DNA from 2 places in the Colwellia sp. M166 genome. Region 2 is predicted to be linked to the other one. Evidence: predicted binding sites of a transcription regulator. Region 2 holds the regulator's gene; the other holds the start of a gene.
The links. Region 2 encodes LexA, which represses DNA repair genes until DNA is damaged. Its sites were predicted from a motif close to TACTGTATNNNNATACAGTA; they were not measured.
Positions count from the first base shown of each region.

Region 1 (16,170 bases), 1.5 Mb from region 2:
CTTAAGCGTTTAAAGTCAAAACGTAAAATGTCGTTCTGGTATGGTGCTCGTTCTAAACGTGAAATGTTCTATGAAGATGATTACAACGGCCTTGCTGCTGATAATGATAACTTTAATTGGCATGTTGCGTTATCTGATCCACAACCAGAAGATAACTGGGGCGGCATGACAGGTTTTATTCATAATGTACTTTATGAAAACTACTTGAAAGATCATGAAGCGCCAGAAGATTGTGAGTACTACATGTGTGGTCCCCCAATGATGAACGCTGCAGTTATTCATATGCTAAAAGATCTTGGTGTTGAAGATGAAAACATCATGTTAGATGATTTTGGTGGCTAATTAGCGCCAACGAATTCATTAAGTGAAAAGGCGGCCTTGGTCGCCTTTTTAATACCTCATTCTTATGGGCGTTGAAACATTTATCAAGCTAGATTTATTTAGTTAAGGCATACCAAGCTTAAGTGTATGTCTTAACTAAATAAATTTTATGAGGATATTGTTATGCAATATAGTTTTAATCAGAATAGACGCAAGTTGGTCGTTAAATTATTGGCGTTAACCGCTGTACTGTTAGTGCTTGGAGGTTGTTTTCCAAGTAACGATCTCGCTCGTCAAGAATATCTCATGCAAGGAAATACCATGGGCACGACTTATAATATTAAGGTCGTTGGTGAAAATATTGATAGCGTTAAATTGCAGCAAGGTATTGATGAAAAACTTAAACAGCTGAATCAAGAAATGTCGACTTATATTAATGATTCTGAATTGTCGACATTCAATCAGTCGAGCTCACTTGCGCCGGTAAGCGTTTCTCCAGGTTTGGCGCGAGTGCTTAAAGAAGCTATCCGTTTAGGCAAACTAAGTGAAGGGGCACTTGATGTTACTGTCGGACCTTTGGTTAATTTATGGGGCTTTGGCCCTGAATATCGCCCTGAGACAGTACCAAGTGATGAATTACTAGCGCAAACTAAGGCGCGTGTAGGTTTAGATAAACTGGTATTTGAACAGGGTATGTTGAGTAAAAGCATTCCAAATCTTTATGTTGATTTGTCTACTATTGCTAAAGGTTATGGTGTTGATTTAGTAGCAGAATTTATTGAAGCTAATGGTATCAATAACTACTTAGTCGAAATTGGTGGTGAAATGCGGCTGAAAGGCTTTAAACATACGGGTGAACTTTGGCATGTTGCTATCGAAAAGCCGTTAACTAATGAGCGTGCTGTTCATCAAATTATTATTCCAAAAGATAACGCTGTCGCCACATCGGGTGATTACAGGATTTACTTTGAAGCTGACGGCCAACGATTTTCGCATATCATAGACCCAAAAATTGGAAAGCCAATCAACCATAAACTGGTCTCAGTTACAGTAATACACCCGTCTTCAATGACAGCAGATGGTTTATCGACTGCCATGATGGTGATGGGAGAAGAGAAAGCGCTAGCGTTTGCCGAAGAAAATGATCTTGCTGTTTACATTATAGCGAAGACAGATCATGGCTTTGTTGAACAAAGCACGGTAAAATTCATGCAATACCTCAAGTAGGTTTGCACTTTTTTATATTAATGATTCAAAGCTTAGTTTTGCTGGCAAGTTTTGAGAAGTAATAAAATAGGTTTGTAATTATTATGGCTATATTTTTAATCACTTTAGGTTTTTTTCTCGTTATTGTTATGGCAATGGCAGTGGGGTATATTTTTCAAAAGAAAACCCTTGCTGGTAGCTGTGGTGGCCTAGCAAATGTGGGTATTGAAAAATCATGTAATTGCGATAATCCATGTGAAAAGCGTCAAGAACGTGAGCGCGTTGCAGCAATGGAAATTGGCAATATTAATGTGAAAAATATTTGATTTTATAACACCGGTAACGTTTAGTTATCGCTAAAAATTGTTCAATGTAGGCGTTATAGAATTAGGTATTAAAAAGGTGAGCATAGCTCGCCTTTATTATTTCTGGCAGATAATAATATCTATCTACTCATGGTTTGACCGGCTTAAGTTATGCGTTCAATAAGCCAATAACTTGCGATAATAGCAATAGCAACATTGAGCGTAAGTACCAACTTAGTTTGGTACCAATTCTTCGCCCTAAAAGGCAGCAAGCATATAAAAGCTAAAGCGATAACGGTCAATTGTCCTAGTTCAACACCTATGTTGAATGAAATTAAACTAAGTGCATACTGACTTTGTGGTAAGCCAACATCAGCTAACACTGAAGCAAAGCCTAAACCATGCAATAAACCAAAAGCAAATATTATTGGCATACGGCTATGACTTATTTTGTTATTTTTTGCCCGATATATATTTTCTAATCCGACATAGACGATAGATAGGGCAATAAGTGGCTCTACAATATTGCTAGGCAGCGATATTATGCCATAAATGCCTAACGCTAAGGTTATGGTGTGCGCTAAAGTAAATGCTGATATTTGCCAGATTAAGGTACTACGCCGTTTAGCAAAGAGAAAAAGCGCTAAGACAAATAGAATATGATCTAGCCCTCTAGGTAAAATATGCACAAAGCCTTGGTAAAGGTAATCGCTAGCAAGCGTTAATATCTTAGTGAGTGTATTACTTCTATCTTCTCGCTTGGTATTTACTGTACTGATTTGATAACGATTACTTAATGCTGCAGTGCTCAGTATCTCTTGCTCAGGTCGAACGACCTTGAGTATTACGTTACCTAATAGTGGTGAAAAACGAAGAGTAACCGTATTCATATTTTCAGGAATATTCCCCGTAGCCTGTAATTGTGCCTTATATTCAGATAAGTTGACTTGTTGAGACAAAATCCGTTTTAACTGCTGTAATTCTAAACCTTTAAAACTGCTGATACTCTGGGCAATGTTATCAAAGTAGATACTTGATTGCTGGCTGAGAATATTCTTAAGTTGTTCAAGGAGTTTTTTCTGCTCTAAAAAACTCTGTTGATTAAGTGCCTTTATTACTTTGTCATCATCGCCTGAAATATTTAAGTGTTTTTTTAGGATATGAATAAAGTCAACGGTCACGGTCAACTGGTAGTGTTCACCATTCTCTAATGATAAAGTTGCTTGATTAATATCATCAGTATGAGCAAAGCTAGCGTTTGAAAAAAGTATCGAGAAAAATAAAGTGATAAAAAAATAAAAACAGGACAGTGTGCGGGTATGCAAAATAAAAACCTTTCTAATGTTAAAAAATAGCGTTAAACAAGCGCATCTTCCCTAAAATTAAGCGAATTGTCTACTTAGAAGGCCGTTTTTATCTTCATTATAAAAATACTAATAACGCAGCATATCTGCTATTACCGCTTTTGATTATCAGTGTAACGAAGAACATTTTTTTTATATTATGATTTATCGCAAAAAGATTTAAAAATATAAGCGACAAGCTGATTTAGAGGATTATAATAGCGCGGATATTTTAGCATCGTTGACGGCTTATTTGGCGGTGAATGATTTAATATTACGGGCTAGCTATTCGCTCAGTGCTTATCACTGTTATAGCAAGAGTGAAATACAATAGTCTAATTAACATTTTAACTAACCCTAACTGTACCAATTTAAAAGCAATTTTACTTTTTGGTTAACGGTAATAATCAGAACAATTTATTGTTCATTAGGTACTTATGTTTAAAAAGATACTATTAATCCTGTTACTTTCCTGTCTTTCTTCTACTTCTTGGGCATCAGGTCCTGGCAGCATTGATTTAACCAATTCTATATTTGGTTTTACCGCACTGATTTTATTTTCAATTGCTTATTTGCTTGTTATTGGTGAAGACTTAATTCATTTAAGAAAATCTAAACCTGTGCTTGTTGCCGCCGGTGTTATTTGGTTGATTATTGGCTGGATATATACGCAAAATGGTATTCCATTAGAAGCTGAAGAGGCTTTTAATCATAACTTACTCGAATATGCACAATTATTATTATTTCTTCTGGTTGCTATGACATATATAAATGCCATGGAAGAACGAGGTATCTTTGATGGCTTGCGCTTATGGATGGTTTCTAAAGGCTTAAGTTTAAGAGCCTTGTTTTGGTTGACGGGTATTTTAGCCTTTGCTATTTCTTCATTTGCCAACAACTTAACAACCGCTATGTTGATGTGTGCAATTATTTTAAAAGTAGCATCTCAAGATAAAAAATTCATTAATATTGCTTGTATTAATATTGTTATTGCCGCCAATGCCGGTGGGGTATTTAGCCCTTTTGGCGATATCACCACCTTAATGATTTGGCAGTCAGGATTAGTTAAGTTTGAGCAATTTATTGTTTTATTTATTCCATCTCTAGTTAATTTCTTGGTGCCGGCCATTATTATGAGTTTTTTCATCTCAAATGAAAAATCGGCTCCAGTAGTAGATGAAAAATTCAAAATTAAAAGGGGAGCAAAACGTATTGTATTGCTCTTTATTCTTACTATCGCTACGGCAGTGTTATGTCACAGCCTAGTTAATATGCCGCCAGTACTAGGTATGATGATGGGACTTGGCTATTTGAAATTTTTAGGATTTTATTTACGGATGAGCTTACCTCGCTCTTTAGATAAAAAGCGGACACTGGCCGAAGCAGAAAACGATGAGGAAGAGTTGAAAAAACTTGGCAACATTATTCCTTTCGATATTTTTGATAAAATAGCGCGGGCTGAATGGGATACCTTGTTGTTTTTCTACGGCGTAGTAATGTGTGTGGGGGGGTTAGGCTTTATGGGCTATTTAAGCCTAGTTTCTGAGGCGTTATATAGTAATTGGAGCCCAACTTATGCCAATATTGCTGTTGGCGTGCTGTCGGCAATTGTCGATAATATTCCGGTGGTATTTGCTGTATTAAGTATGAATCCTGTTATGGATCTACAGCAATGGCTACTAGTAACGATGACCGCAGGTGTTGGTGGTAGTTTATTGTCAATTGGCTCAGCGGCAGGTGTTGCGTTAATGGGGCAAACAAAAGGTGTTTATTCATTTATGGGGCATCTGAAATGGAGTTGGGTTATTGTTTTAGGTTACGCGGCGAGTATCGGGGTACACTTTTTAATTAATGGCTAAACAGTTTCCTGGTTGACATTAACTGACGATAAAGCCTTTGCATACCTATTATTACAGTTAATAATAGGTAATTAACGTTCCAAGTCTTTAACAATAGCTCTCATTGGCGGCTGTTGTTTTTTCAGGAGAAGGCTTATTCAACTTAAAAATGCTTTAATCACTGTATAAGTTTTGTAATATAGTTGTTTTCTGTGAAACGCGAGTGACAAAGCGCGGAGTGTCTTTAAATTTAAATATAGAGCGATAAAAAATTTAAAAAGCTCAACTGTCTCTAATCTTGGCTGCTTTTCTATGCCGGCTCTTACTCTTTCTTTATCTTAGTACCTTGGGATTTATTACCGAATGCCTAACAAAGTATGGTAAGTCCACTGTATGCTTTATTGACGAAAATTTATAATATGATAAGATGGCTGTATATATATACAGTTGTTCGGGACTGTAGTTTATACGCTTTATTAATATTAATACCAATTTCACTAAGCTCTGAGTGGGGACAAACTTGGTATAACTTGGGGATAGAAAATGCTGAATACTAGCCCTTCGACAAGGAAGATAATTGATCTAAATATCGCCTATGATGGTCAATGTAGAACTGTGCAATATATAACAACTCTAATTAATGCATTTCTCCTACAATCTTTAACGGTCTTATTTTTTCGTATAAAAAGTTCATCTATGTTTTCTCGTCGAGGCTGCTGATGAGAAAGATCATTCACGTAGATATGGATGCATTTTATGTATCCGTTGAAATTAGAGATGAGCCAAGTTTAGCTGGAAAGCCTGTAGCTGTTGGTGGCAAATCTGATCGACGTGGCGTACTTTCAACATGTAATTATATTGCACGACAGTATGGTGTTAGTTCAGCAATGGCAACAGCATTGGCATTGAAAAAATGCCCTGATCTTATCGTTGTTCCCGGAAGAATGCATGTGTATAAAGAGGTAAGCCAGATCATTAGAAGTATTTTTGAACGCTATACCGATATAATTGAACCGCTTTCGTTAGATGAAGCCTATTTAGATGTAACCAACTCTGATTTACATCATGGCTCAGCAACGTTAATAGCTCAAGAAATAAGAGAGGAAATTTACCAGGCAACTGGGTTAACTGCTTCGGCAGGAATTGCTCCATTGAAGTTTATCGCGAAAGTTGCTTCTGATCTAAATAAACCTAATGGGCAATGCACTATAGGGCCAAACGACGTTTATCGTTTTATTGAAAAGTTGTCTTTAAAAAAAATCCCTGGTGTTGGTAAAGTCACATCTGAAAAACTACAAAAACTCGGTTTTGAAACATGTGGCGACATTAGAGCATCCGATGAGGCTTTCTTGGTAAGTAAGTTTGGTAAGTATGGCCAAGTTCTTTGGCACCGGAGTCATGGAATTGATGAGCGAGAAGTTCAAGTCAGCCGAATAAGAAAATCTGTTGGGGTGGAAAGGACCTTTGAATATGATATGAGCATTAGCCATGAAATGGCTGATGTTCTTAAGCAAGAGTTAATACCTGAACTTAAGAGAAGGGCGGCTAAGTACTTAGCGAATAGAAAGGTTAATAAGATTGGTGTAAAAGTAAAATTTCAAGACTTTCAACAAACGACAAAGGAACAGGCTTGTACAGAAATAAATATTGATTTATTTCTCAAGTTGTTAAGTGAGGCTGTCAGTCGTGGAAAAGGCAAATCTGTTAGATTATTAGGTGTTCATATTGGTCTTGCTGATGAGAAAGTAAATGAATTACAGCTTGGCTTAGATTTATAATCGCGCTTTGGGGCTATTAGCAAAATAGAAACAAGCTAGCTTCGGATGCAGTGTTATCAAGCTTTCATTTTCTCTAGTGGTTTTCAAAAGTTTGTACTTTTTTAGACTAAGCCAACGCGTCATTTATAGTCATACATCGCAGTTTTTTGTGCCGCATAAATAAAGCCACTTCCTCTTTCTGATAAATATTCATTCTATTTTTGTGATTAGAATTGCTCTTATTAAGATTTGTGATGAGTTATGACGGTTTTCGAAGAAAATACATTCAATCACAAGTGAAATTAAATTGTCAAAAACTAGCACTTTTAATTTTTTAATTTATGTTAATGTACAATTGTTCCTCAAGTCAAAACACCAAATGTTTCCGCTATAACCACAGGCTACTTTTATTACATCAAGCGAGATGATTACTCATTTACTCGCTTTTTTATCGATCTCAACATTTTACCGATCAAGCCGTTAGTTACAAAATTTAAGGACCTATTATGATCACAGCTAAATTGAAAGAATTAAATTATGACTTACTTAATGCCAATGACTACGAGACATACTTCATTGATGAGTGTATTACCTTAGTGAGAATACTTTCTGAATGTGCTTGGAAATCCATTTCAAAACATACAAAAAAACAACCAGTTGTAGTATGGAATGAAAGTTCAACAGAAGATAACGACCATGCTGTTTTTATGGCCAGTACTAGTGATGGTCAAGTAGCCATCTTTAACTTTAAAGATAAAGTTTATACCCAGTCAGGTAAGTTTATATCATTCTACCAATGGCTAAAAAAGCACTATCAGCTGCTACCTTACCTAATGCCCATCGGTACAAAATATAATATTCTAGCCATTACTATTCACTCTGAAAGACCTATTGCAGATAAATGTTATGAAGACATTTTAGAAGAAGATGAGCTGTTCTATGAAAGTGACGGGTTAATGCGCTGTGCACACGCTAGAGCCGCGGCAATAAAACTCGACGGCATGCTAGTGCGCTATCTTCTCGATACTATAACTTTTGACGAACGGGCCTTAGCCTTAGCTTGTGAACCCATGGCTATAACCTTGTTTCTTGATGCCACGGCAGAAGAAAGGCTATCAGCGATAGAAAAAATCCATTCATTGTTTGCGACATAGATGCTATTAACTTAAAAGCGCTTACTCTGGCATTTAATGCAAGCAGTACAGATGGAGCAAAACTAACCGCAGTAAAATTTAATCAAATCACTAAAGACGAGCAATTTTTACCAATTAAAGATAAAGAATCCTTTATAAAAAGCATTTCAGTTGAAAATATGCCTGATTCTATAATTTTTGATATTGATGATAGCCTAGTTTTTTGTTTCAACTGATACCAAGTCTATTAAGTTTTGCTCCCGAAGGTTGATTTTAAAAGGCTTACAGGCCGCGTTATTGATTTCGATAAGGTTCTCACAGGGATGTGAATCATTAGAACAACGCAGGAGCAGTTGTCGAGAATAACCATTACCTTCAATCAATGCTTTACCTACAGGGACGTACTTAGGTTCAGTCTAGAACTGTGAACCTGTGCCTCTAAAGCTTTTAAATTTCACTCAGTGGGAACAAACTTAGTTGAATTGGTATGAGACTACAAAATCGCCATTCACAACTTGTTTGCGACAATTAATGACGCAGCTGTAATTTATAATAATTTCAAAGCTAATCAATGAGAAAAATAATGGAAGAACTTTTGCAAACACGAGCAGAAATACTTATTACTGTCGTTGGTATTGGAGGTTGCGGTTGTAATACCGTTAATATGTTACATGAAAGCAATCTAGGTCATAGTGTTAATTTACTTGCCGTTAATACAGATTTAGCAACGCTGAACTTCATCGATGTTGAAAATAAAGTGTTGATAGGTGAAAACTTAACCAATGGCTATGGAGCTGGTGCAGACCCTGCTGTTGGATTGAAAGCCGCACAAGAAAGTGAGGAAGCCATAGAAAATGCGCTTCAAGGTAGTGATGTAGTTGTTATTACCGCCGGTTTTGGTGGTGGAACAGGCACAGGCGCTAGCCCCTTGGTGGCGAAAGTAGCTCGTGAATTAGGCATAAGTTGTATAGCAATTGTGACCTTACCATTTGAAAGTGAAGGTAAAATGCGTATGGATTACGCGTTACAAGGATTAGGTGATATTAAGGAGCCAGCACAAGCCTTTATTACACTATCCAATGATTTACTGCTTAAAGGGCTTTGTGATAGTGTCGGGCTATTTTCTGCTTTCAAGCAAAGTAATGACGTATTAAAAAATTTAGTTTCAGCCTTGGTTCAAATGTTTACTCAAACAGGTTTCATAAATGTTGATAAAAATGATTTTTCAAGAATATTATCATATGAAGGGGAGTCGATACTTGGCGTCGGTAAAGCTGAAAGCGAAGACCAATACCTAGAAGCTTTAGAGCAAGCGCTTAATAATCCACTGGTATCTATTGCCAATATTGACACCGCAAAAGGCATTATTATTCAGATCGTTTGTCGAGAAGAGATACAATTATCGACATACGACGGTATACCTAAACAAATTCGTTCTAAATTAGCCAATGAATCAGCCCTTATTGTTGTTGGTGTAACCTTAGATCCCAATTTAGATTCAGCCCTTGAGATCTTATTGATAGCATCAGGAATAAGCTGTGCGGATAAGCAAGTAAGTAACAAAGAACAAACCAAGAAAGTTTCATATTTAGATGATGATTTATCTTTTATTCGTCATGAAAGTAGCTCAATTGAAAGTAATGAACAGGTAGCTTCAGCTGAGGCTGATTATACTGATATCCCAGCAATAACGAGAAAGCTATTAGAAGCTCAACGATTAAACGATTTAGCCCAAGTAAAGGTGTGATCTAGTGTATTTCTAATGCAAAATTTATTGATACTTAGTGAGTAACTCTTGCGCTAGTGCTTTAAAATATGTTCTTAAAACGTTAGGTTCTAGCACTTCTATCGAGCTGCCCAGACCACGTAAAAAAGCCCGTAGTTTTGGATTATCTTCAACAGTTGCACTAATTTTTACTAGTTCCGAATTTTCAGTTTCAATCGTTGTTTGATTATCACTGAACTTACCATTACTCATAACAAAGTAACTGTCTTTACGAGCTAACAGAACGAGTGATATTTTTTCATGTCTAAGGTTAGAGCTGAAATATGAGTTTTTTATTTGTTCGAAATTAAACTGCTCTGGAACGCTGACCTCAACATCATCTATCTCAACATTTTTAATAAAAGCGATGGGGAATTTGTAAATTTTTTGATGAAAGCTTCCTATGCTACATATCAAGGTTACAACATTTTCTCGTTGAATTAAGCCTAATGGGTTTATGTGCTGATAGCGTTTCCAGATAGGATTTTTATTAGCCAATAAGTAACGTTTTAAATCTGCTGATATTTGTTTCTTGAAGTAAATTGCTTGCTTGATGATAGATAATGCTTCCTCATCAGGTAACGGTAAAGACACCAGATTATTACTATTAATTAAAGCAACTGAGTTTTTCCAGTGAGAGATCAAGGGAGATTTTTCATTTTTAATGATAATGTCTGCTTTTTGAAAATATGCAGAAAGATCATCTAAGGTCGACTCTGGCAGTAAAGTGCCCGCCACTTCTTTTAACGTTGAAAATGCCAACGCAGAATTAGCATCCATTAAAGAAATATTAAGTTTTTTCCAGTTTAGGTTGATTGACCAGCCATAAGGTTTTGAGCGCTTATCTACTTCAAGCCCAAATATACCTAAAGATTCAATCGCTTCTAGGTCACGCTGTATTTTTCTAATAACTAGCTTTTCATGGCCGTAAGACTCAAGTAAATCAAGTAGTTGCCGTGTAGAGATTTTATTAGGGGAGCGTGGAATATGATCAAGTAAATCTAATCGTCGCTGAAATGCTAACAAAGCCTGAGCCTCTAGTATGATTAATCAATTATATTAGAGGCTATCATACTAATGCGACAATAAGTGTCGCACTAGTTGTTATTAAATACAAAAACCATGGTAGTAAGGTATAGTCTTGTTTTAACTTAATTAAATTTTAATATTTTAATTAAACTGCCTGTTTTTATTAAACCGCATTAAGGAATGTCTATGTTTGGAGTACGAGTTTTTGACACTGTTTTAAATGAAAACCACAAAGATACTGTAACAAGAAATGCAGCTGATTTTTGGAAGCCATTTTGCCAATCAGCTGGTTGGGATTTTAATTATGAAAGAGTGCACTCTTTACAGGATTTAGAATACTTTCTATCAAGGAAAATAAAAGAAGATATTATAATATTCTCAGGTCATGGTGAATATGATGGCTTTCATTTAACGAATAAAAGTTGTTTTGATGGGGATAATTTAAAACCGTTACCTGAAAAAAACCATGGGAAATTAGTTATATTTTCCTCCTGTCTCATTGGTAAGAATGAAGAGTTGGCTCATAGCCTAAAAACATATTTTAAAGCCTCGGCATTAATTTCGTATCGTGAGCTTATGATGGACCAATTCTGTTTCTTATATGAATCCACACTATTATCATTTATTGAACACAAGTTAAGTAAGAAAAAGAACAGTTTTACTTTAAATGATTTTTCAGAGTTCCAAGGTTATACAGAATTTATGAAGAACATGAATAAAGAAAATGCAAAATTACACCCGATGGTTTGGACCTGATTCATCGGGTATTACATCTACGTTATGAATCTAAAACAATAGAGTTATTTACTTGTACAGAACATATTTAATATTCTTAAAGGGACTATCCTATCGATGAGTTGGTGAGGGAATTTTCATGATAATGTTGTAGCTGAAAGTTTTCTAGCCACCATCACAAAGCAGATTATTAAAAATAAGATATACTCAACACGTAACGATGGGAAGTTGAGGTAGTTAATTTACTGTCTACGAATTTCTTAAAGCATCAAATTACATTAGTAAGCTATGGACTTCCCAGACTGAACTTGGTACAGGTTATTTACGTAACATAAATCTGAAAAAGTCCAATGTAAATTAAAGAAATTTATTCGCCGTACTAGGGTCTATTCTGTAGTTGTTGAGTTCAATTTACTTTTATTACTAAATCATTTTTATATAAAATATAACGGGAAAATTATGTTGAGAAAATCTTTAGTGACGTTGGCACTGTTATTGGGCGTTTCTGCGGTTGCATCGGTTGCCGCACAAGATATGGCTGATGCCAATATAACGGTACAACCGGCTGCCGGTGATGTTTATATGCTACAAGGTCCCGGTGGTAATATTGGTGTATTAGCAACAGAAAAGGGCTTATTGCTGGTTGATGACAAGTTTGCGTCTTTAGCTGAGAAAATTGAATTTGCGATGAAGGGCATTGAAGATAATGAACTTAAGTATGTGATCAATACTCATTATCATGGTGATCATACTGGCAGCAATCAGTTCTTTGCTCATAAAGCACCTATATTTGCCCATGAAAACGTCCGTAACCGTTTAAGTAGTAAAGCTGGGCTTAGTGCTGAAAGTTTACCGGTTGTTACTTACAAAGATGGCATTACCATTTATTTAGATAATGAAGAAGTCCAGCTAACGCATTTGCCCGCGGGACATACCGATGGCGATACGTACGTGTATTTTAAAAACGCTAATGTTTTGCACACGGGAGATTTATTTTTTGAAGTCGGTTTTCCTTACGTTGACCTAAAAAGTGGAGGCAGTATTAAAGGCTATTTAGCCAGTGTTCGCCATATGATAGCTAACACGCCAGATGATGTAGTGATAATTCCTGGTCATGGCAAATTAACTAATAAAAAGCGTCTAGTTGCCTTTGCTGAAATGATGGCTTATAGCATTGATAAAGTCAGTAAAGCATTGGCTGCGGGTAAGTCTGAAGCAGATATTGTTGCACAAGGTATTGGGGAGAAGTATCAGCATTTATCTTGGTCATTTATCACCGAAGAGAAATGGTTAAAAACTTTAATTGCTGATTTAAAGTAAACAGTATCAACTACAATAGTAATAGCAAGTCTGTTAAGTTTGCTCCCGAAGCGGGATTTTAATAGGCTTACAGGTCGTGTTATTGATTTCGATAAGGCTCTCACAGGGATGTGAGTCATTAGAACAACGCAGGAGCAGTTGTCGAGAATAACCATTGTCGAAATCAACACCTTGCCTAAATGGATGTAGCTACTTAGCTTCAGTCTGGAACTGTGAAGCTGTGCCGCTAAAGCTTTTAAACTTCACTGAGTGGGAAGAAACTTAGTAGAATTGGTACCAATTTAAATCTGTCAACTTTATGCGTGGTCGCAGTATTCAAAATCCACTAGTGATTAGGAGAATGTCAAAATTTAACTGAGACACAAATCAAAAACAATTATTACGCGTTGTGGAGAAGGAGCTAAGTTTGTCTGTAATGGGTTTAGCGCAAATAGACAGTAATTAAGCTGAACTCGGGATAATAAATGCTTTTCTAGCCGCTATCTTTCCTGATTTCTACACTTAATTCACTTGCAATAGATCTCGCTATTGACGCGTGAATTAAGCTTGAACTGAGAAAGTCCTTGCGCCAAGGTTTTCACCAAGGCACAAGTCCGCTGTGTGAAGAGAACGTAATTTATCAAAGATCAAAACCCTTAACGCCGTGGCAGTGGGAATGAGACCTACAGGGATTAAAAGTTTACGTAAGCACCTAATACAAAAGAGGTATCTGACTTATCATTCCAGTCAAAATTGGTTTTTTCTATACCGGCTTTAAGGTTTAAATTTTGCCCTTTCATAAAATAAGTAAAACCTAAACGGACTGAATCGAAGGTACCAATATTAGCTGTATCGGTAGAATCCCATTGTTCATAACCCGCCCAAACTTGCCAATCATTAACTAAAAAGCCGGTTTGTGCATAAAAACCATCACCTTCTGAATTTTTACCATTACCACCTGTTTGTAATAAACCTGCGCCGTCTAATTCCATTTTACTGTATGCTGCTTCAGCAGATAAAGTACCATTACCAATGGGTTGCTCTATAAAACCGTCAACGGTTAATAATGAGTAATCAACAGCCTTACCTGTGTCAACTTCAATAGTCGCGTCTGCTTGTGCGGTATATGATACCCCTAATGAATAAGTTTCCTTTTTACCTAAATAAGTAGATGCGTTGTAGTAACCGCTTTCGGCGTCACCAAAGTTAACTTGAAAACGTCCTGAATACATATAACCATCACTTGCCGCGTCGTCGGCACCATTATATAAGCCAATATAATATTTGTAATGAGTGTCGTTGCTGATATTACCCTTACCAAAAACAGTAGCACCGCCATCACGAACCGCGTATTTTGAACCAAGCCCAGATTTAGTTTCACCAATGGTGGTATTAGAAAACGACTCTAAAGCGCGGCCACCCCAGTTTAATGATTTATAAGCAATGCCTGGGCGATCCAAGGTCATTAATGCTGCGGATGAAGTTAAATTTTGGCGTGATGCAGGCACCATATTTTCACCAACAATAATATTAAAATTTTCACTAGGCTTAAAGGTGATAAAGGCATCGATCATATCCATGCTTTTACCCGATACGTCAGTTTGTAAGAAAATGCTGGCTTTATCAGTAAGGGTTGACCCTAAGCGAAAACGCGCACGGCGTACTTTAAATTCATCTTCTGTATTAACGTCGCCGCTGCGGGTGATTAATAAAGTTTGTAAACGAAAGCCAAGGTCGATTGTGGCATCATCGTTTATTTTAATTTTAGCACCAGCATTAGCTGTGCCTGCCGCGCTTAATAATGCTGCGGTGGTAATAGCAAGAGTTACATTTTTCATTGTTTTCCCCAAAATTCATATAAAGGTTGATTTATTTTTCTAGATTGTTTTTGAATGTTACTAAATGGTATTTCTTTGTATCTATCTCAATATTGCAAGCAGCATACCAATAAATAAAAAAATCAACCTATTGAAAAATAATAAGAAAATATTTATAGATGTTTTTGTTGGGTGAAATTCCACCCAATTACTTTAGTGATGGGTGGCTTTGGTATGTCGGTTATCATCGCGATAAAATAATGGCACTGAGCTGTTATGAGTTGAAAATATCAAAAATAAATGAAAACAGAAAATATCAGGCCAAACAAAATATCAGGCCAGCCATAAGAACAAAATATCAGCAAAATATCAGGCCAGCCATAAGAAAATATCGGCCCAAAATATCGGCCAGCCATAATAGCTCGTCTACATTTCATCTAATAAACTACACTTAATTTACCCTTACTAAGTTCGGTGATTGTCATGCCTAAGCCCCGTTCACAACAAATTAGTTTACTCGATACGCCTTATTATCATATTTGTAGCCGCACGGTACGAAAGGCATTTTTATGTGGTGTAGATAAAGAAACGGGTGTGAGTTATGCGCACACGCGCAGTTGGATAGAAAAACGTATATTTCAATTATCTCAAGCCTTTGCTATCGATATTTGTGCCCATGCTGTTATGCATAACCATTTACACTTGGTATTACATGTAGATAGCGAGCAAGTGAAAAGTTGGACAACAGAAGAAGTATTAAGGCGTTGGCATCGTTTATTTAAAGGCACATTGCTGACTCAGCAATACACAAGTAAACATCCTCTCGATAAGTTTCAACTGGCAATAGTTGAAGAAACCGCGAACATCTATAAACAACGGTTAATCGATATCAGCTGGTTCATGCGCTCGTTAAATGAGCCTATCGCCCGTCAAGCCAACCGAGAAGATAAATGTACAGGACATTTTTGGGAGGGACGCTTTAAATCACAAGCCTTATTGGATGAGGGCGCACTGCTGTCGTGCATGGCTTATGTTGACTTAAACCCCGTCCGTGCGGGTATTGCATCGACACCGGAGCAGTCCGACTTCACCAGTATCCAATTACGTATTAAAGCAGCAATAAAAGGCAGACAACCAGCCGTGTTACTGTCTTTTAGCGGAAATGAACATAAAAGCAAAACCACAGGTATTCGATTCAACTTACAAGATTACTTCACCCTTGTGGATGAAACCGGCCGCATACTCAGAGATGATAAGCGTGGCGCTATTAATCCTAAGGTAACTAAGATACTGGTAAGACTACAGATCAGTGATAAAGGTTGGTTAAAGTTGACCACTAACTTTGAAGGTATTTTTACCGGCGCGGTAGGTACAGCAGAGCACTTATGTGAATTTAGTGAACATGTAGGTCTAAAAAGAACCCACGGCCTAGCGAATGCTAAAATATGTTTGAATAGCGTTTAAGTTTCTTTTTTTAACCCTCGCGAAATCAATGTTAGCTTAAGAGTGGCGGGCAAAGTTCCGCTAACGTTCAGTGAATAGCAAATATTGTGCTCAAATGAGCGGTTAGAGCCGGTAAATTTAGTCAATTACTTTTAAATTGCTCAAAGTGCATCACTCGG
Region 1 covers NZ_CP040755.1:1,222,114-1,238,283, reverse strand. Annotated here, with positions in the region: gene nqrF (NADH:ubiquinone reductase (Na(+)-transporting) subunit F) at 1-342, shown strand, start outside; gene FGD67_RS05585 (FAD:protein FMN transferase) at 505-1,548, shown strand; gene nqrM ((Na+)-NQR maturation NqrM) at 1,632-1,853, shown strand; gene FGD67_RS05575 (HupE/UreJ family protein) at 1,997-3,157, opposite strand; gene nhaD (sodium:proton antiporter NhaD) at 3,613-5,034, shown strand; gene dinB (DNA polymerase IV) at 5,733-6,791, shown strand; gene FGD67_RS05560 (hypothetical protein) at 7,277-7,924, shown strand; gene FGD67_RS05555 (cell division protein FtsZ) at 8,487-9,650, shown strand; gene FGD67_RS05550 (YafY family protein) at 9,675-10,694, opposite strand; gene FGD67_RS05545 (hypothetical protein) at 10,884-11,453, shown strand; gene FGD67_RS05540 (MBL fold metallo-hydrolase) at 11,892-12,752, shown strand; partial or broken gene FGD67_RS05535 (PhoH family protein) at 13,030-13,194, shown strand; gene FGD67_RS05530 (OprO/OprP family phosphate-selective porin) at 13,424-14,569, opposite strand; gene FGD67_RS05525 (transposase) at 15,032-16,012, shown strand.
Region 1: a site for LexA is predicted at 5,443-5,462, ahead of dinB (DNA polymerase IV). Genes of this name have one in related genera too.

Region 2 (16,170 bases):
ATAACCGCTGAAAGCATCTAAGCGGGAAGCAGGCTTTGAGATGAGTTCTCACTGGAGCTTTAAGCTCCCTAAAGGGTCGTTGGAGACTACAACGTTGATAGGTTGGGTGTGGAAGTGCTGCGAGGCATTGAGCTAACCAATACTAATTACCCGTGAGGCTTAACCATACAACACCCAAGTGGTTTTGTTGTATGAAGTTTGACACAGTGTAGGAATACACACATCACGCATGACAATAGTGTGAATAAGAGATAGATAAGCTAACAGTTAAAAGCTGTCAGCTATCAGTAAAACGAGTATTTTTAACTCTTAACAGAGTTCAGCTTTCTAAGATTATTACTTGTTAATCATTTACGAAGGTAAGTGACGAATTGACAAAGCAGCAAATGAGCGAGAAACGAAGTTGAGTTTACTCAATGAGTATCAGAGCGATTGTAGCAATGGCGTCAATTTGGTAATTAACAAGAAAATTTTTGTCTAGCGACAATAGCGACATGGCCCCACCTGATCCCATTCCGAACTCAGAAGTGAAACGTGTTAGCGCCGATGGTAGTGTGGGAGTTCCCATGTGAGAGTAGGACATTGCTAGGCTTCTATTAAGAGAAACCCGTAGCTAATGCTACGGGTTTTTTGCTTTCTGACATTTAAATCTTTTTGCTATCTAGCGTTTAAATAAAAAATTGCAACAATAGCACCGTGGCCCCCTTGAACCCTCGACAACTACTCCTGCGTTGTTCTAGTGACCTACATCCTTGTAGGAAATTCGCTATATAAAGAGACGCAGAAGTGCTCGTTCTTGTGCATCCATGCACTCACGGCATTAGTAATTCCCTTCACGTCAAATATACTAGCGTCGAATGAGAGCGTGTGGGTGTTCTTCTCTTTATGTGAGGTCGTTGCTGCATATTCATATGCCCACGACATTAATATATCCTATACGTCAGTAGGACACCGCTCCTCACATCCATGTGCTTAGGGCATTAGTGCATCCATGCACGTCATTGGTAGGCTTTTTACTTTCTGGCGTTTAAAAAGTTACGCACTATGTTGAAACACCAATGATAATAATAGTGTGACTAACCTGAGTGACAGCTGCCTCTCGTCAGTTGGTGTTGCTAATTCATTTATTATATTAATTCTAAAGAAATAACACCGTAATAAAATACACTTTATAAGACATCAGCAGAGACAATGCTAAGGACTAGAAATTTATATTTTAAAGTGATTACTCTATATTTACTTAGCAAGCTAACTAATGATAAACTAGTTAGCTTGCTAAGTAAGTAGAGACTACTATGATAAAACAGCCGCCTTTTTATGAAACACTCGATTTAACTTTATGTGGCAATATGGGTCGTGTGCATAGGTTATGTCGAGAAGTTGTCACTATTGCTGTTGAACCGTTAGGGTTAACACAGTGTCGTTGGAGAACATTAGTACATATAAATGTGCTCAAAGAAGGGACAACACAACTTGAATTAGCGCATAGTTTAGCTATTGAGATGCCCTCGCTGACACGGACACTTAAACAACTTGAAGAGTCGTTATTGATTGTGCGTAAAGTCGATCAGAAAGATAAACGCAGTAAAAGAATATATTTTACTGCGCAAGGCAGGAATGTACTGATCACCTTGCAAGAGAAAATAGCCAATATAAAAGATCAGCTTTATAACGGTTTGAACCATGAGCAACTTGATATGATGGCCTATGGTTTAGTTAAAATTGAAGAAAACGCAAAAACTTATATTAAACAATCTACTAATCACGGAAATATTCATGACACCTGATCAAAAATTTGCTCGTTATGTAAAATGTTCATTAGTCGGATTTATTTTAATCTTCATCTATTATGTTATTGCGGATATTTGGTTTCCGGTTACACCACAAGCGCGGGTTTATCATTCCGTTGTGCAAATAGCACCTCAAATTGGTGGCAGAGTAACTAATGTAGTTGTGAGTAATAATCAAGCAGTAGAAGCAGATGATTTATTATTTGAAATCGATAATAGCAGTTATTTACTTGTGTATGAACAAGCTAAACTTGCCTATGATGATGCTAAATTACTCAATCAGCGTCTTGATACTAATATTAAAGTGCTTGAGGCACAAATTAGTGCTGCTAAAGCAAAACAACATGAACAAAAGCTATTAAAGAATAGAGGTGAAAAATTATATAAACAAAACTCTATTTCTGAACAAAACCTTGAAAGCATTAGGGCAAACTTTGAAGCAAGTGAGTCAAGTGTAACGGCTTTTGAGGCGCAGCTATCTGCAGCTATTTTAGATCGAGGAGATTCAGGTGATAATAATTTAGCGTTGCATCATGCCGCTAATCAATTAGCGAAAGCTGAGCTTAATTTGTCATACACAAAAGTGCGAGCACTCAGTGGTGGTGTCGTTGCTAACTTACAATTACTTGACGGTGCTTATGCCTCTACTGGCACGCCTCTATTGGCAATAGTGGCTAATAAAGCTGATTTAGTTGCTGATTTTCGTGAAAAATCACTACTAAATATGAGAATAGGAAGTTTAGCAAAAGTTGTATTCGATAGCCGTCCAGGTGAAGTATATGATGCTAAAATTGTTAGCTTTGAAGCGGGTGTGAGTGATGGGCAATTAAGCGCGAATGGCTTACTGAGTACTACCGAGACAAGTAATCGTTGGGTACGAGATGCTCAGCGTCAACGCATTCATTTGCAGTTATCAACGAATGAGACATTACTTGCTAATATGCCGAGTGGCGCAAGAGCAACGGTACAATTGTTGCCAGATTCATGGTTTGGTCAGTGGTTAGGCTCAATGCAAATACGTTTTATTAGTTGGTTACACTACATTTATTAGTAGAGCATTATATGAATAAAGTCATTAGCCAACCGACACAGCTTGATGCCAATGGATTACGCCAAGCCTTGCGTATTGCTGGGGGTTGTACCGTTGGGTTCGCACTAAGTAAATTAATGAACTGGCCGAATGGGATATTTTTTACTGTTTATCCTATGTTGATATTGGGGTTGGTGCCGATTATTAATACATCAGTCATAAGGCAGTTTATTGCCAGTGCTGCATTTAGTGCATGTATAGTGTTAGTGATGCAGGGGGCGTTTTCGCACTTACCTGTTTTAATGACAATGCTTGTTTTTATTACCTTTTGTTTTTTGTTTTATCAAATGAGTACTTCAGGTGCTTTTTTGTTTGGTGCTTTAGGCGCTGTGAGCTTATCAATTCAATTACATTTTGCTAGTTATATTGTTGATAATGCAAGTATATACCCATTAATATTAAGTAATGCTGTTGCGATCATAATGACGATAATTATTGCAATATTGATGCATGGTCTGTTTCCTGATGTAACAGCTCGAGCTGCTCGATTGATGCCTGAAAAAGCTAAAGAAAGCATACGTCATGAAGTGCTTTTATGTGCGAGTGTTGCGACACTGTCTTTTGTGTTTTTTCAAACACTAGATTTACAAGATTCAATTTCTGCTCAGGCCGCATCTATTTTAATCTTATTTTCTTTATGTTGGAAAGCTGCCGGGATAGCAAGTTGGCAACGCATAATAGGTACACTTATCGGTTGTAGCGCCGCCTTAGTTGCACAGTTATTGTTATACACGCATAGTGACTTTTTGTTATTTCCTGTTGTTATACTCTGGATTTTGTCGTTGATATTTAGTCGATTTCATATTCTAGGTGGTGGGGCGCCAGGAGTTGGTTTTGGGGTTTTAACCACTTTTGGTATTTTATTTGGTCAATCTTTAGGACCAGGACAAGATCTAATCTTCAGCGCACTCTATCGCTTTAGTTCGGTTTGTTTAGCTGTAATAGCAAGTTTAAGCGCGGTGTATATTATTCATCGTATTCTGAATCGTTTTAGCGTTACACGCCATCACACTTATGACTAGCCGATGTAGCTCTTCGAGTGAGTGTTACATTCATGATTATAGTGCTGATTATAATAACTCCTTGCGTTTACTTACAGCCTGTATACAATAACAGTAATACTGTTTAAAAATACAGGTTTGCTGATAAGCTAGCCTAAGGATTAACTATGCGCCCTTTAACACCTAGACAACAGCAGATTTTTGATCTCATTAGAGACAAAATTTCTGATACCGGTATGCCACCAACACGTGCCGAAATTGCTAATTTTTTTGGTTTTAAATCGGCAAATGCAGCAGAAGAACATTTAAAAGCATTAGCTAAGAAAGGTTATATTGAAATGTTACCAGGCACATCGCGTGGCATTCGTTTAGCTGAAGAGTTTATCATTGAAGACGGTTTGCCATTAATTGGCCGAGTGGCAGCTGGAGAGCCTATTTTAGCTCAAGAGCATGTGGAGCAACATTACAAAATTGACGGTAGTTTATTTCATCCTGCTGCTGATTATTTATTACGTGTTCATGGCGAAAGTATGAAGAATATCGGTATTATGGATGGCGATTTACTTGCGGTTCATCAAACTAATGACGTAAAAAATGGCCAGGTTATTGTTGCTCGTGTTGAAGACGATGTTACGGTGAAACGTTTTAAGCGTGAAGGTAATGTGGTTTATTTACATGCTGAAAATGAAGATTTCGCGCCAATTAAAGTTGATTTAACTTCGCAGAATTTCAATGTTGAAGGTGTTGCGGTTGGCGTTATCCGCGCAGCTGATTGGATGTGATAACTTTCAGACACTTTTACTGTTGTATCATCGAATGATGTTGTGGATTTAATCAATTACCTTGTTTAGATCTGCAGTCATTTATATATCTCCCTCCCCTATTTACACTTTAGGTCTACACACGCGATATAAAAGTAATTTATTCGTTGTTAGTTCAAGCTATTTACCTTTCAAATTTGGGCTTTTCTTACTTCTACTCGTTATTATGTATCTAAGGTTTATTTATGTAGAGTAATTTTCTTTGTCATCAATTTATACTGACAGTTGACTTTTTTTTGTACAGTCACTTTCAGTGCTGATTATTTATTATTCTGCATGATATTTGCGTGCTGAATGAAAAATGAACATTGAAGCTATGCCAGTATAAATGCAGTTTTCACCTTGTTTTAGGGTTATTACTCTATTGTATTTATTAGTTTTTATTTTTCTTTCTTATGAAATTATAAATTGACCCAGATCAAGTTTTGAGTAATTCTAGTCTAGAAAACGTACAAAAATAACAAGAGGACGTAATTGATTGTTGTTTGAAAATTCGTCACTTAAATAATAATAAATGTATGCGCGAGATAACCATATTCATTGTTTTTAATGATTATATTGTGTTATTTAGCCTCAAAGGGTGAAGGAGATGTCGAGTGAAAAGACGTAACCTAGGTTTACTGTTGCTAGGGAGTTTATTGTCTAGTTCAGTTTGGGCAGATATGTCACTGAACTTGACCAAAGGTGTTACAGAAGTTAGTCGAGACGTATATGATTTGCATATGTTGGTACTCTATATCTGTACTGCCATTGGTGTTGTAGTATTTGGCGCTATGTTTTGGTCTATGGTGTTTCACCGTAAATCAAAAGGGGCGAAGCCAGCTACCTTCCATGAAAGCACAAAAGTTGAAATTCTATGGACGGCTATCCCAGTCGTTATTCTTATTGCCATGGCAGTTCCTGCCACAATTACGCTCATTGATATGGAAAATAATGATGATGCTGACATTACTGTGCAAGTTACTGGCTCGCAGTGGAAGTGGCACTATAAGTACTTTGATCAAGATATTGAGTTTTACTCAGTACTGTCTACTCCACGTGAGCAATACGAAAACCAAGATGGTACCTCGGCCGAAAAAGGTGAACACTACCTGCTAGAAGTTGATCGTCCTTTAGTTATTCCAATCAATAAAAAAGTTCGTTTTGTTATTACTTCGGATGATGTTATCCATGCTTGGTGGGTACCTGCATTCGCGGTAAAACAAGATGCGAACCCTGGTTTTATTAACGAAGCTTGGACTAAGGTTGATAAACCGGGTACCTATCGTGGCCAATGTGCTGAGCTTTGTGGTAAAGATCATGGCTTTATGCCGATTGTTGTTGAAGTGAAAACTGAAGCCGACTATGCCATTTGGCTTGATGAGCAAAAGCAACTACAAGCTAACGCTGCAGCAGCTGAAGCGGCATCATTAAATGCGTCTGTTCCTATGGACGAGCTAATGCAGCTAGGTGAAACAACATATATCGCCTATTGTGCGGCATGTCATCAAGTGAGTGGACAAGGTTTACCACCGGCATTCCCAGCACTTAAAGGTAGTGCAATTGCCACTACTGGCCCAGCAAGCGAACATATCAACGTTGTCTTTAATGGTCGAGCAGGCACGGGTATGCAAGGTTATGGCAAACAATTAAGCTTAAAAGAAATTGCTGCAGTTGTAACTTACGAGCGTAATGCTTGGGGTAATAATACCGGTGATGCGGTGCAAGCCGCGGATGTAAAAGCTGCTTCCGGCGCTGCTGTTGCAAATGTCACTGATACAGTTACGCAAGTGGCTGTTGATGCTAAAGAGCAAGTTGTTGCTAAAGTAGCTGAAGAGATCCCTGCTGAAGATTTATCTAAGGTCTATAGCCAAGATGAATTAATGACTATGGGTGAAAAAGTTTATATGACTGCTTGTGTGGCTTGTCATCAAGCGAATGGTGCAGGGATGGCGCCGGTATTTCCTGCTCTTAAAGGTAGTGCAATTGCCACTGGTAATATAGCAGTGCATATGGATATGGTGCTTAATGGCAGCAAGAAAAATCCAGCGATGGCAGCGTTTGCTAGCCAATTAACTAAAACGCAAATTGCTGCAGTTATCACTTTTGAGCGAAATGCTTGGGGTAACAACACCGGTGATTTAGTCCAGCCAGCAGATGTTGCTGCCAGTGCGAAGTAGGGAGGCGTTATAATGACTACAGATGTAATTAATGATCAATCCGAGCATGACTCACATGACGGTGATCACCACGATCATAAAATGACTGGCCTGAAACGCTGGTTATATACCACTAACCATAAAGACATCGGCTCGATGTATTTATGGTTCTCATTTATCATGTTTTTGACTGGCGGTGTTATGGCGCTAGTTATCCGAGCTGAGTTATTTCAGCCGGGACTTCAGATAGTTGAGCCTGACTTTTTTAACCAAATGACCACAGTGCATGGTTTGATCATGGTGTTTGGCGCGATAATGCCAGCCTTTACGGGTTTGGCTAACTGGATGCTACCTATGATGGTAGGTGCACCTGATATGGCATTACCACGGTTGAATAACTGGAGCTTTTGGATCCTGCCCTTTGCTTTTGCGATATTATTATCAACTTTCTTTTTAGATAGCGGTGCGCCAAATTTTGGTTGGACCTTCTACGCACCTCTATCAACAACTTACAGTAATGGTAGTACCGCATTTTTTGTTTTTGCAGTGCATATCATGGGTATATCGTCGATTATGGGGGCTATTAATATTGTCGTCACCATCATGAATATGCGCGCGCCGGGTATGACTTACATGAAAATGCCATTGTTTGTTTGGACATTTTTTATTACAGCTTATTTGTTAATCGCGGTGATGCCGGTGCTCGCAGGTACTGTTACTATGGTGTTAACCGATACTTACTTTGGTACAAGCTTCTTTGATGCCGCCGGTGGTGGCGACCCAGTAATGTTTCAACATATTTTCTGGTTCTTCGGTCATCCTGAGGTGTACATCATGATCTTGCCGGCTTTTGGTATTGTTTCTACTACCATTCCCGCATTTTCACGTAAAAAGCTCTTTGGTTATAGCTCAATGGTCTACGCGACAGCATCAATTGCATTTTTGTCGTTCATTGTTTGGGCGCATCACATGTTTACCACAGGGATGCCGTTATTTGGTGAGCTGTTCTTCATGTATTGCACCATGTTAATTGCCGTACCTACTGGCGTGAAAGTGTTTAACTGGGCGGCAACGATGTGGCGTGGCTCGATTAGTTTTGAAACCCCGATGTTGTTCTCTATTGCCTTCGTAATTTTGTTCACTATTGGTGGCTTTTCTGGCTTGATGCTAGCGATGACCCCCGTGGATTTTCAATATCATGATACTTACTTCGTTGTGGCTCATTTTCACTATGTATTAGTGACAGGGGCGTTATTTTCCATTTTTGCAGGTGCTTATTACTGGTTACCAAAATGGACTGGCCACATGTACAACGACACCTTAAGTAAGTGGCATTTTTGGTGTTCTTTAGTGTCGGTAAACTTATTATTCTTTCCGATGCACTTTTTAGGCTTAGCGGGTATGCCTCGTCGTATTCCCGATTATGCTTTGCAATTTGCAGACTTTAATAAGTGGGTCAGTATTGGTGGTTTCGCCTTTGGACTTTCGCAATTAATCTTCTTGGTGTTAGTGATCAAGTGTATTAGAGGTGGCGAAAAAGCACCAGCGAAACCTTGGGATGGCGCTGAAGGTTTGGAATGGACAGTGCCTAGCCCTGCGCCATACCATACCTTTACTACACCACCAAAAATCGATTAACTGGGGGCAGAATGATTAACAGCGAATCGCAAAATAAGTTGTCAAAGCAAGCGCAAGTAGACGCTAAAGACGCATCAGTGAAAAAAACAGTTAAAAAGCTGATGTTGATTGTGTTTGCTATGTTTGGTTTTGGTTTTGCGATGGTGCCGTTATATGACGTATTTTGTGATATCACCGGATTAAACGGTAAAACGTCTAACGTGGCTGCAAGTTATAAAGCCGCAAGCATAGATACCGAACGTACGATTACTGTACAGTTTTTGACCCGAACCGCCAAGGGCATTCCTTGGCGATTTGAGCCAATGATTAATGAAGTAAAAGTACATCCTGGTGAGAGAAAAATCGTTAAGTTTTATGCCAAAAATGAGTCTGTAAGCGATATTGTCGGCCAAGCAGTGCCGTCAGTATCACCGGGAAGGGCGGCAATTTACTTTCAAAAGATAGAATGCTTTTGTTTTAATAATCAGCCGTTAAAAGCCAGCGAAGACGTTGAAATGGGATTACAGTTTTATATCGATTTAGACTTACCTGACGACGTTAGTACTATCACGCTTTCTTACACCTTATACGATATTACAAGCTCAGTTGATTCTTAAGTGCTTGGCACTTAAATGAGGGGAACAACAATGACAACAAAAGAATACGAAAGTTATTACGTACCAGCGCAAAGCAAATGGCCAATTATAGGCGCGATAGCGTTATTTTTAATTGCTGTCGGTGCCGGTAATTATGTTTCAAATCTTAATAATCCTGAAAGTAGCGGTGGCGGTTGGATTTTACTCGCCGGTATCGCACTGATTATTTATATGGTATTTGGCTGGTTTAACAATGTTATTACAGAGTCAATGTCAGGAAAATATAGCCATCAAATGGACAATTCATTTCGACAAGGGATGAGTTGGTTCATTTTTTCAGAAGTGATGTTTTTTGCCGCTTTTTTTGGTGCTTTGCTTTACGCTCGTACCTTTTCAGTCCCTTGGCTTGGTGGTGCGGGTAATAATGCGGCAACCGCGGCCATTTTATGGCCAGAGTTTACCGCAACTTGGCCACTAGTTAAGACCCCTGACGGAACAGAAACAACGGCGATGGGTTGGTATGGTTTACCATTAATTAACACGATTTTACTGTTGACTTCCTCGATCACTGCCCACTTTGCTCATGTGTCATTAGAGCAAGAAAAACGCGGCTTATTAAAATTTTGGTTAGGCTTAACTGTGTTGTTAGGTGGTATATTCTTATATTGCCAAGGTTTAGAGTACGCGCACGGTTATGCCGAAGAAATGAGACTGTACTTAAATAGCGGTATCTACGGCAATACCTTTTATCTGCTAACCGGCTTTCATGGTATGCATGTCACCTTAGGCACTATTATGCTGTTAGTGATGCTAATTCGCGTGTTTAAAGGTCACTTTACGCCGAAAAATCACTTCGCCTTTCAAGCAGCAAGTTGGTATTGGCACTTTGTGGATGTGGTTTGGGTATTACTGTTTGTTTTTGTTTATATCATTTAACCCGTTATAACGATGAAGTGCTTAGCTGCTTACCGAGTTGAGCACTTTTTTGTTATGTCATTTTATGAATAGTTAATATGGGCGTGGGTTAGGTGTAATAAGCCCAGTGAAAATACCCACTAACAGTAATAATATGATCACGACGGATGTTACTACCCGTCGGCCGATGAACTTAGTCATAGGTGGCTTCTCAGGATCGTTTTTATTCATGGCGAATAATGCTTTAAATAGGTTATAAACCATAAGCATTAATAAGCCGATAATCATAATTTTAATTAACACAGCATTCTCTCTTTTATAGTTTGTTTTTTGTTCTTGAACATGCGGTAGTCTATGAATTTTGTATCACCTCAGCACAAGTTAAAACAACTAAACTGGCCAATGGTTTTATTTACCATGCTAGTATTTTCGTTATTAATCAAGCTTGGATTTTGGCAAAGTGAGCGAGCACTTGAAAAAGAGCAACGTCAACTACGCATCAGTGAATTAAGCCAACAACAAGCTTTATCGTTAACGCAAGTGTTAGCACTTAACGGTTTGCAAGATGGTATTAATGACTTGCCGATTAAACTTGATGGGGTATTTATTGAAGATAAAGTTTTTTTACTTGATAACCAACCTGATCATGGCCGCTTGGGTTATCGTGTCTATCAAGTCATCACAAGTCAAGGTTATGCCGTTTTAGTTAACTTAGGTTGGGTACAAGGCTCAATAGACCGTAATGTTTTGCCAACAATAACAGCAATTACAGGCCAACATGTTATAACTGGCCATGTTCGAGAAGTTGAAGTAGGTATTCAATTGCAAGCACAAAATTTAGTTAATCCGACATGGCCATTAAGAGTACAACAAATTGAATTAGATAAATTTTCACCCTTAATTGGTAAGAAACTATTGCCCTTTGTGGTTTACTTAGATAAAAAAGAGACTATTGGTTATAAAAAGAACTGGCAAGCCATCGTAATGCCACCAGAAAAGCATCGGGCTTATGCTTTTCAGTGGTTTAGTTTGGCGTTAGCGTGGATAAGCTTAATGATCTGGGCTGCGATAAAAATGAGTAAAAGTCAGAGTACTATTTAAAAATAATCAAAGTATAAGAAAAGTACCGAAATCGAATAATAAGAATAAAAGGCTGAGTTGTATGAATTCTTCAGAAGTAAATAAATCACGCCGTAGTATGTTGATCCTTTTGGCTGTGTTTGTTATTCCCGTGGTATTGGCTAAATTAGCTTTAAATCAACAGTGGTTTAATTATGGGGTGACTAATCAAGGACAATTACTCGAAAATGAATTAACCCTCGCCAAGCTTGGGCTCAATCTTACAGATTTTGATCATCACTGGTTGTTGCTATACACCTTACCTGCAAGTTGCGATCAACAATGTGAAAAAACGCTGGTGAGTGTTAATAATACTTATATCGCGTTAGGAAAAGAAATGCCACGTGTTATGCCTGTGGCACTAACGCAACAGAATTTAACTGATGAACAGGCAAGTAAAATTCAACTGAAAAAATGGCATGTTCAAGCTATGCCTGCTTTGGCAAAAAGTACGATTACGCAATCGCAAGTACTGATTGTTGATCCCTTAGGCAATGTCATCCTTAGTCACTTACCTCCTAAAAATGTTGAACAATTACCCCAGTTTGGTAAAGCAATCTTGGCTGACTTTAAGAAATTACTTAAATATTCAAGGATTGGCTAAATGAGAACACAAAGCTCCTCAGATATTAGAAAACTGGTTTTTGTTAGCATTTTATTAGCCATTGTTGTGGTGAGTTTAGGTGCATATACACGACTAACTCATGCTGGTTTGGGCTGCCCAGATTGGCCCGGTTGTTATGGTTTATTAAAGGTTCCCGCTACGACTGAGCAAATTGTTGCTGCTGAACAAGCGTTTCCAGAACGTCCAGTTGAGGTACATAAAGCATGGAATGAAATGATCCATCGTTATTTTGCTGGCTCATTAGGGCTACTGATCTTGATCATAGCTTTGATGTCTTTAAAGCGACGAGCACAAGGTGGGCCTGTTGGTTTACCTATTCTAATTTTGCTGGTGGTGATATTCCAAGCGGCGCTGGGTATGTGGACGGTTACTATGAAACTAATGCCTGTAGTGGTGATGGGGCATTTATTAGGCGGTTTTACGACTTTATGCTTATTGTTTTTATTATATCTACGTTTGCATGGTTATCGAGTGCCCGGTGGAGATTTTGCCCTAAAAAAATATGCAAAATTTGGACTTATTGGTATTTTTATTTTAGTCGGGCAAATTGGTTTAGGCGGTTGGACTGCGGCGAATTACGCGGCATTAACATGTACTGAGTTGCCTATATGCCAAGCTGGCTGGGCAGAACAAGTAAACTTTGAACATGCCTTTGATTTAATACCACCAGAAAAAGACAGTTATGAGTTTGGCCATCTCGATCATGCTTCACGCCTAACTATTCATGTCATGCATCGCTTTGGCGCTATCGTCACCACACTATATTTGTTGTGGCTAGTTATTCGTGTTTATCGCAAAGCACAATCGCCATTTTTCAGAAATGCCGCGCTGAGTTTAGGCTTTATTCTCAGCGTGCAAGTTGGCTTAGGGATCAGTAATGTCTGGTTTTCGTTACCCTTGAGTGTAGCTGTAAGCCACAACGTTGTGGCAGCTATGTTAATGATGTCATTAATTACCATGACATACAGTTTAAAACGTAAAATTTAGGGGCATATTATGGGGCAAACTAACACAATAGCAGCAAGTCATAGCGCACCTAGTACAGCAACTTGGCGTGATTATTATGAAATAACTAAACCTCGCGTTGTAGCATTACTCGTACTCACTGCTTTAGTGGGTATGTGTCTATCAGTACCAGGGGTTATTCCTTGGCAAGTATTAGTGCCATCAATGATAGGTATAGGCTTTTTGTCTTCGGCAGCTGCTGCGATAAATCATATTGTGGATGAACGCATTGACAGTGTGATGGGGCGAACACATAACAGACCTTTGCCTAATGGTAGACTTACTGCACGCAGTGCCTCAATGTTTGCTATAGCGCTAGCGGTAACAGGCTTTGTAATTCTATATAGCTTTGTTAACCCACTAACCGCTTGGTTAACTTTTTCAGGCTTAGTCGGTTATAGCTTTGTTTATACTATGTATTTAAAGCGTGCTACGCCGCAGAATATTACCATTGGTGGTTTAGCTGGCGCGATTCCACCATTATTGGGTTGGACGGCAATGACTAATGAAATTCATGCTAATGCCTTGTTATTAGTGCTAATAATATTTACTTGGACTCCGCCACACTTTTGGGCTTTGGCGATTCATCGTAAAGATGATTATGCGAAAGTAAATATCCCCATGCTACCGGTAACTCACGGGGTTAATTTTACTAAAACGCAAATATTACTGTATACGGTTTTGTTATTTGTCGTTGGTTTGCTGCCTTACTTAGTCGGCATGAGTAATTGGTTGTATTTAATTGGTACCGTGGTGTTAAACTCAGTGTTTTTTGCTTATGCTTGGAAATTAAAATTTAATGCTGATGAGAGTACTGCGATGGATACCTTTAAGTTTTCTATTGTGCATTTAATGGCGTTATTTATTATTCTGCTACTTGATCATTACTTATTACCGGTGACCGGCTAATGAATAAAATTGTTACCTTAATTGTCGCTGTTGGTGCGCTAGTGGCGGGTGTTATGTTATTTGGCCAACTTAATAAAAAGGCCAATGTTGAATTCGCTTTGCATTATCAACAAGCGCGTGACGTTAAGCCTTTCGAATTAACTGACCATCTTGGTAACACCTTTAACAATGCCTCGTTAAAAGAACATTGGAGTTGGATGTTCTTCGGCTACACATCATGTCCGGACGTATGCCCAACCACCTTGCAAGAAATGAATTTTATTTATGATGAGCTAAAAGCCATCGCAAATAATAGTCAAGTATTGCTAGTTTCTGTTGATCCTAAACGTGATACGCAAGAAAAGCTTGCTAGTTATATTGGTTATTTTAATCCTGAATTCAAAGCTTTGCATGGCGATCACGGTACACTATTTCCATTCGCTCGTAATTTAGGTTTAATGTATGCCATTACTGAGTCGAATGGTGATGATCACGGACAAACAGTAAGCAACTATCTCGTTGATCACAGTGCGTCTTTGGTGTTGATTAACCCGGCGGGTAAGGTCGAAGCTATTTTCAAACCTAAACAGGCTCTGGGCGAAGTCCCCGTGATTGAAGGCGATAAACTGGTCAGTGACTTTGCTAAAATAGTTGCTTTGTATTGAGCTAGTGAAAGGCTGAATCCGAATGGATAGCTGTCATACTAGAGCGCAAAGGCTTTCTCACTTATAGCATTATAGTGGGTACCATTGACGGTTTTCTTTTAGAATAAACCAAGGTTTAGAAAACCAATAGTAACGTCCAGGCTCGCTAATACTCGGTGCTGTACAATTGCAGCGCACACGTCCTGTGGGTAAAGGCGCACTATAATTGATGGTAAACATTTCCTCACCTTGCCATTGAATTTTTTGACGGCCCAAACCTGAAATATAGCAATGTAACTGTTCTGGGTTGAAGTCATCTACTTCGATAGTAAAGCTAACAGATGTAGACTCTCCCTGTTGAAAAATAGTTTGTTGATTTTCACCGGCAAGATGAATATTAAAAGCTAAAGCGTTAAGTTTATCGCGTAAGCTTGATAATTGATCATAAGGTTGAGATGCAGGAAAACGTGGGATACTGGTGATATCTGTTGCTAATCCGACTGCGCCTGATTGCTGTGAAAAAGCGACAAAGTCATTACTTTTTATCCACTGCTGGATCTCAGGACTATATTCACCATATGGGTAAGCAAAATAGCGCCAACTTTGTCCGGTTTTTTCAGCAATTAACTGTTCTGCGTTTAATAGCGATTCGGTATTTTGGGCTAGCCAGGCTTGCTGACTGACACCTTCAGGAACCCGTGTTAGTGAATCGTGAGTCATACCATGGTTAGCGATAATTACGCCATCGTCAGCCATGGCTTTTAGTTGCTGCCATGATAAATAGTGACTTGAATTACGCTCAACAATACTGGGGTTGATAAAAATGGTGAATGGAAATTCGTGTTTATCTAAAATCGGTTTACCATGAGTTAGAATATCTAAATAAGCATCATCAAAGGTGATCACCACTGACTTATCTGGTAGTGGCTTTTGCTGCTTAATTGAAGTCATTAACGTCGATAATGCAATGACTTTAAAGTTATTGTCCTCAAGGTATTGCATATGCAGTGAAAATTGCTCAGGAGAAATACTGGTACTCGCAGGCGTAGTAGCGCTGACATGATGATATTGTAAAATGACAGTGGCAAAACTGGTCATGTGAAGACAATAGCACAGTGCTGCCAACAAGCGGTATTTCATGGTAATCTTCCTAAAATGTTTATAAGGTTTTTAAGCTCCTGCTTAAAATAGCTTTTTTTACACTATTTATACAGTCCATTTGCCAACAAAGGTCGGCTTTTTTTGAAATTCAATGATATAGAGCGTCATAAGCAGCTATTTATTCTTGCCCTGCCAATGATTTTATCAAATATTACCGCGCCATTATTAGGCTTAGTCGACACTGCGGTTATCGGCCATCTGGAATATTCTTATTATTTAGGCGGCAGCACAGTCGGCGCTATGCTCATCACCGCCATTACTTGGTTGTGTGGTTTTTTACGCATGTCGACCACAGGGTTATCAGCACAAGCCTTAGGCAAAAATGATAACGAATTAAACAGTTTAATTTTATTACGCGGTATTATTGTTGCTTTTGCCATTGGTTTGACGGTTATTGCGCTGCAAGTATTTTATTTAGACTTTGCCTTATCTTTAGCTGGTGGTTCGCAGCAAGTACAGTTTTATGCGCGTGAGTATAGTGCAATTCGCATTTGGGGCTTACCGGCTGCGTTAGCGAACTTAGTTATTTTAGGATGGTTACTGGGTAATCATAAAGCAAAAATTGTGCTGTGGTTAATTGTTGCTACTAATTTGATTAACTTGTTATTGGACTTATTGTTTGTTATCGGTTTTGACTGGCAGGTTAAAGGTGTAGCTACGGCAACATTAATCGCAGAATATAGTGGTTTATTGATCGGCTTAGGGTTAGTTTTTACTCATTTTAAGCAGAAAATTGTTGGCTTGTTTACCTCAAGTAAAC
Region 2 covers NZ_CP040755.1:2,711,856-2,728,025, forward strand. Annotated here, with positions in the region: rRNA gene FGD67_RS12320 (23S ribosomal RNA) at 1-167, shown strand, start outside; rRNA gene rrf (5S ribosomal RNA) at 477-591, shown strand; gene FGD67_RS12330 (MarR family transcriptional regulator) at 1,296-1,787, shown strand; gene FGD67_RS12335 (HlyD family secretion protein) at 1,777-2,841, shown strand; gene FGD67_RS12340 (DUF2955 domain-containing protein) at 2,853-3,902, shown strand; gene lexA (transcriptional repressor LexA) at 4,049-4,663, shown strand; gene coxB (cytochrome c oxidase subunit II) at 5,365-6,861, shown strand; gene ctaD (cytochrome c oxidase subunit I) at 6,874-8,478, shown strand; gene FGD67_RS12360 (cytochrome c oxidase assembly protein) at 8,490-9,074, shown strand; gene FGD67_RS12365 (cytochrome c oxidase subunit 3) at 9,105-9,989, shown strand; gene FGD67_RS12370 (DUF2909 domain-containing protein) at 10,062-10,271, opposite strand; gene FGD67_RS12375 (SURF1 family protein) at 10,323-11,069, shown strand; gene FGD67_RS12380 (hypothetical protein) at 11,131-11,691, shown strand; gene FGD67_RS12385 (heme A synthase) at 11,716-12,699, shown strand; gene cyoE (heme o synthase) at 12,709-13,626, shown strand; gene FGD67_RS12395 (SCO family protein) at 13,626-14,270, shown strand; gene FGD67_RS12400 (polysaccharide deacetylase family protein) at 14,340-15,389, opposite strand; gene FGD67_RS12405 (MATE family efflux transporter) at 15,492-16,170, shown strand, end outside.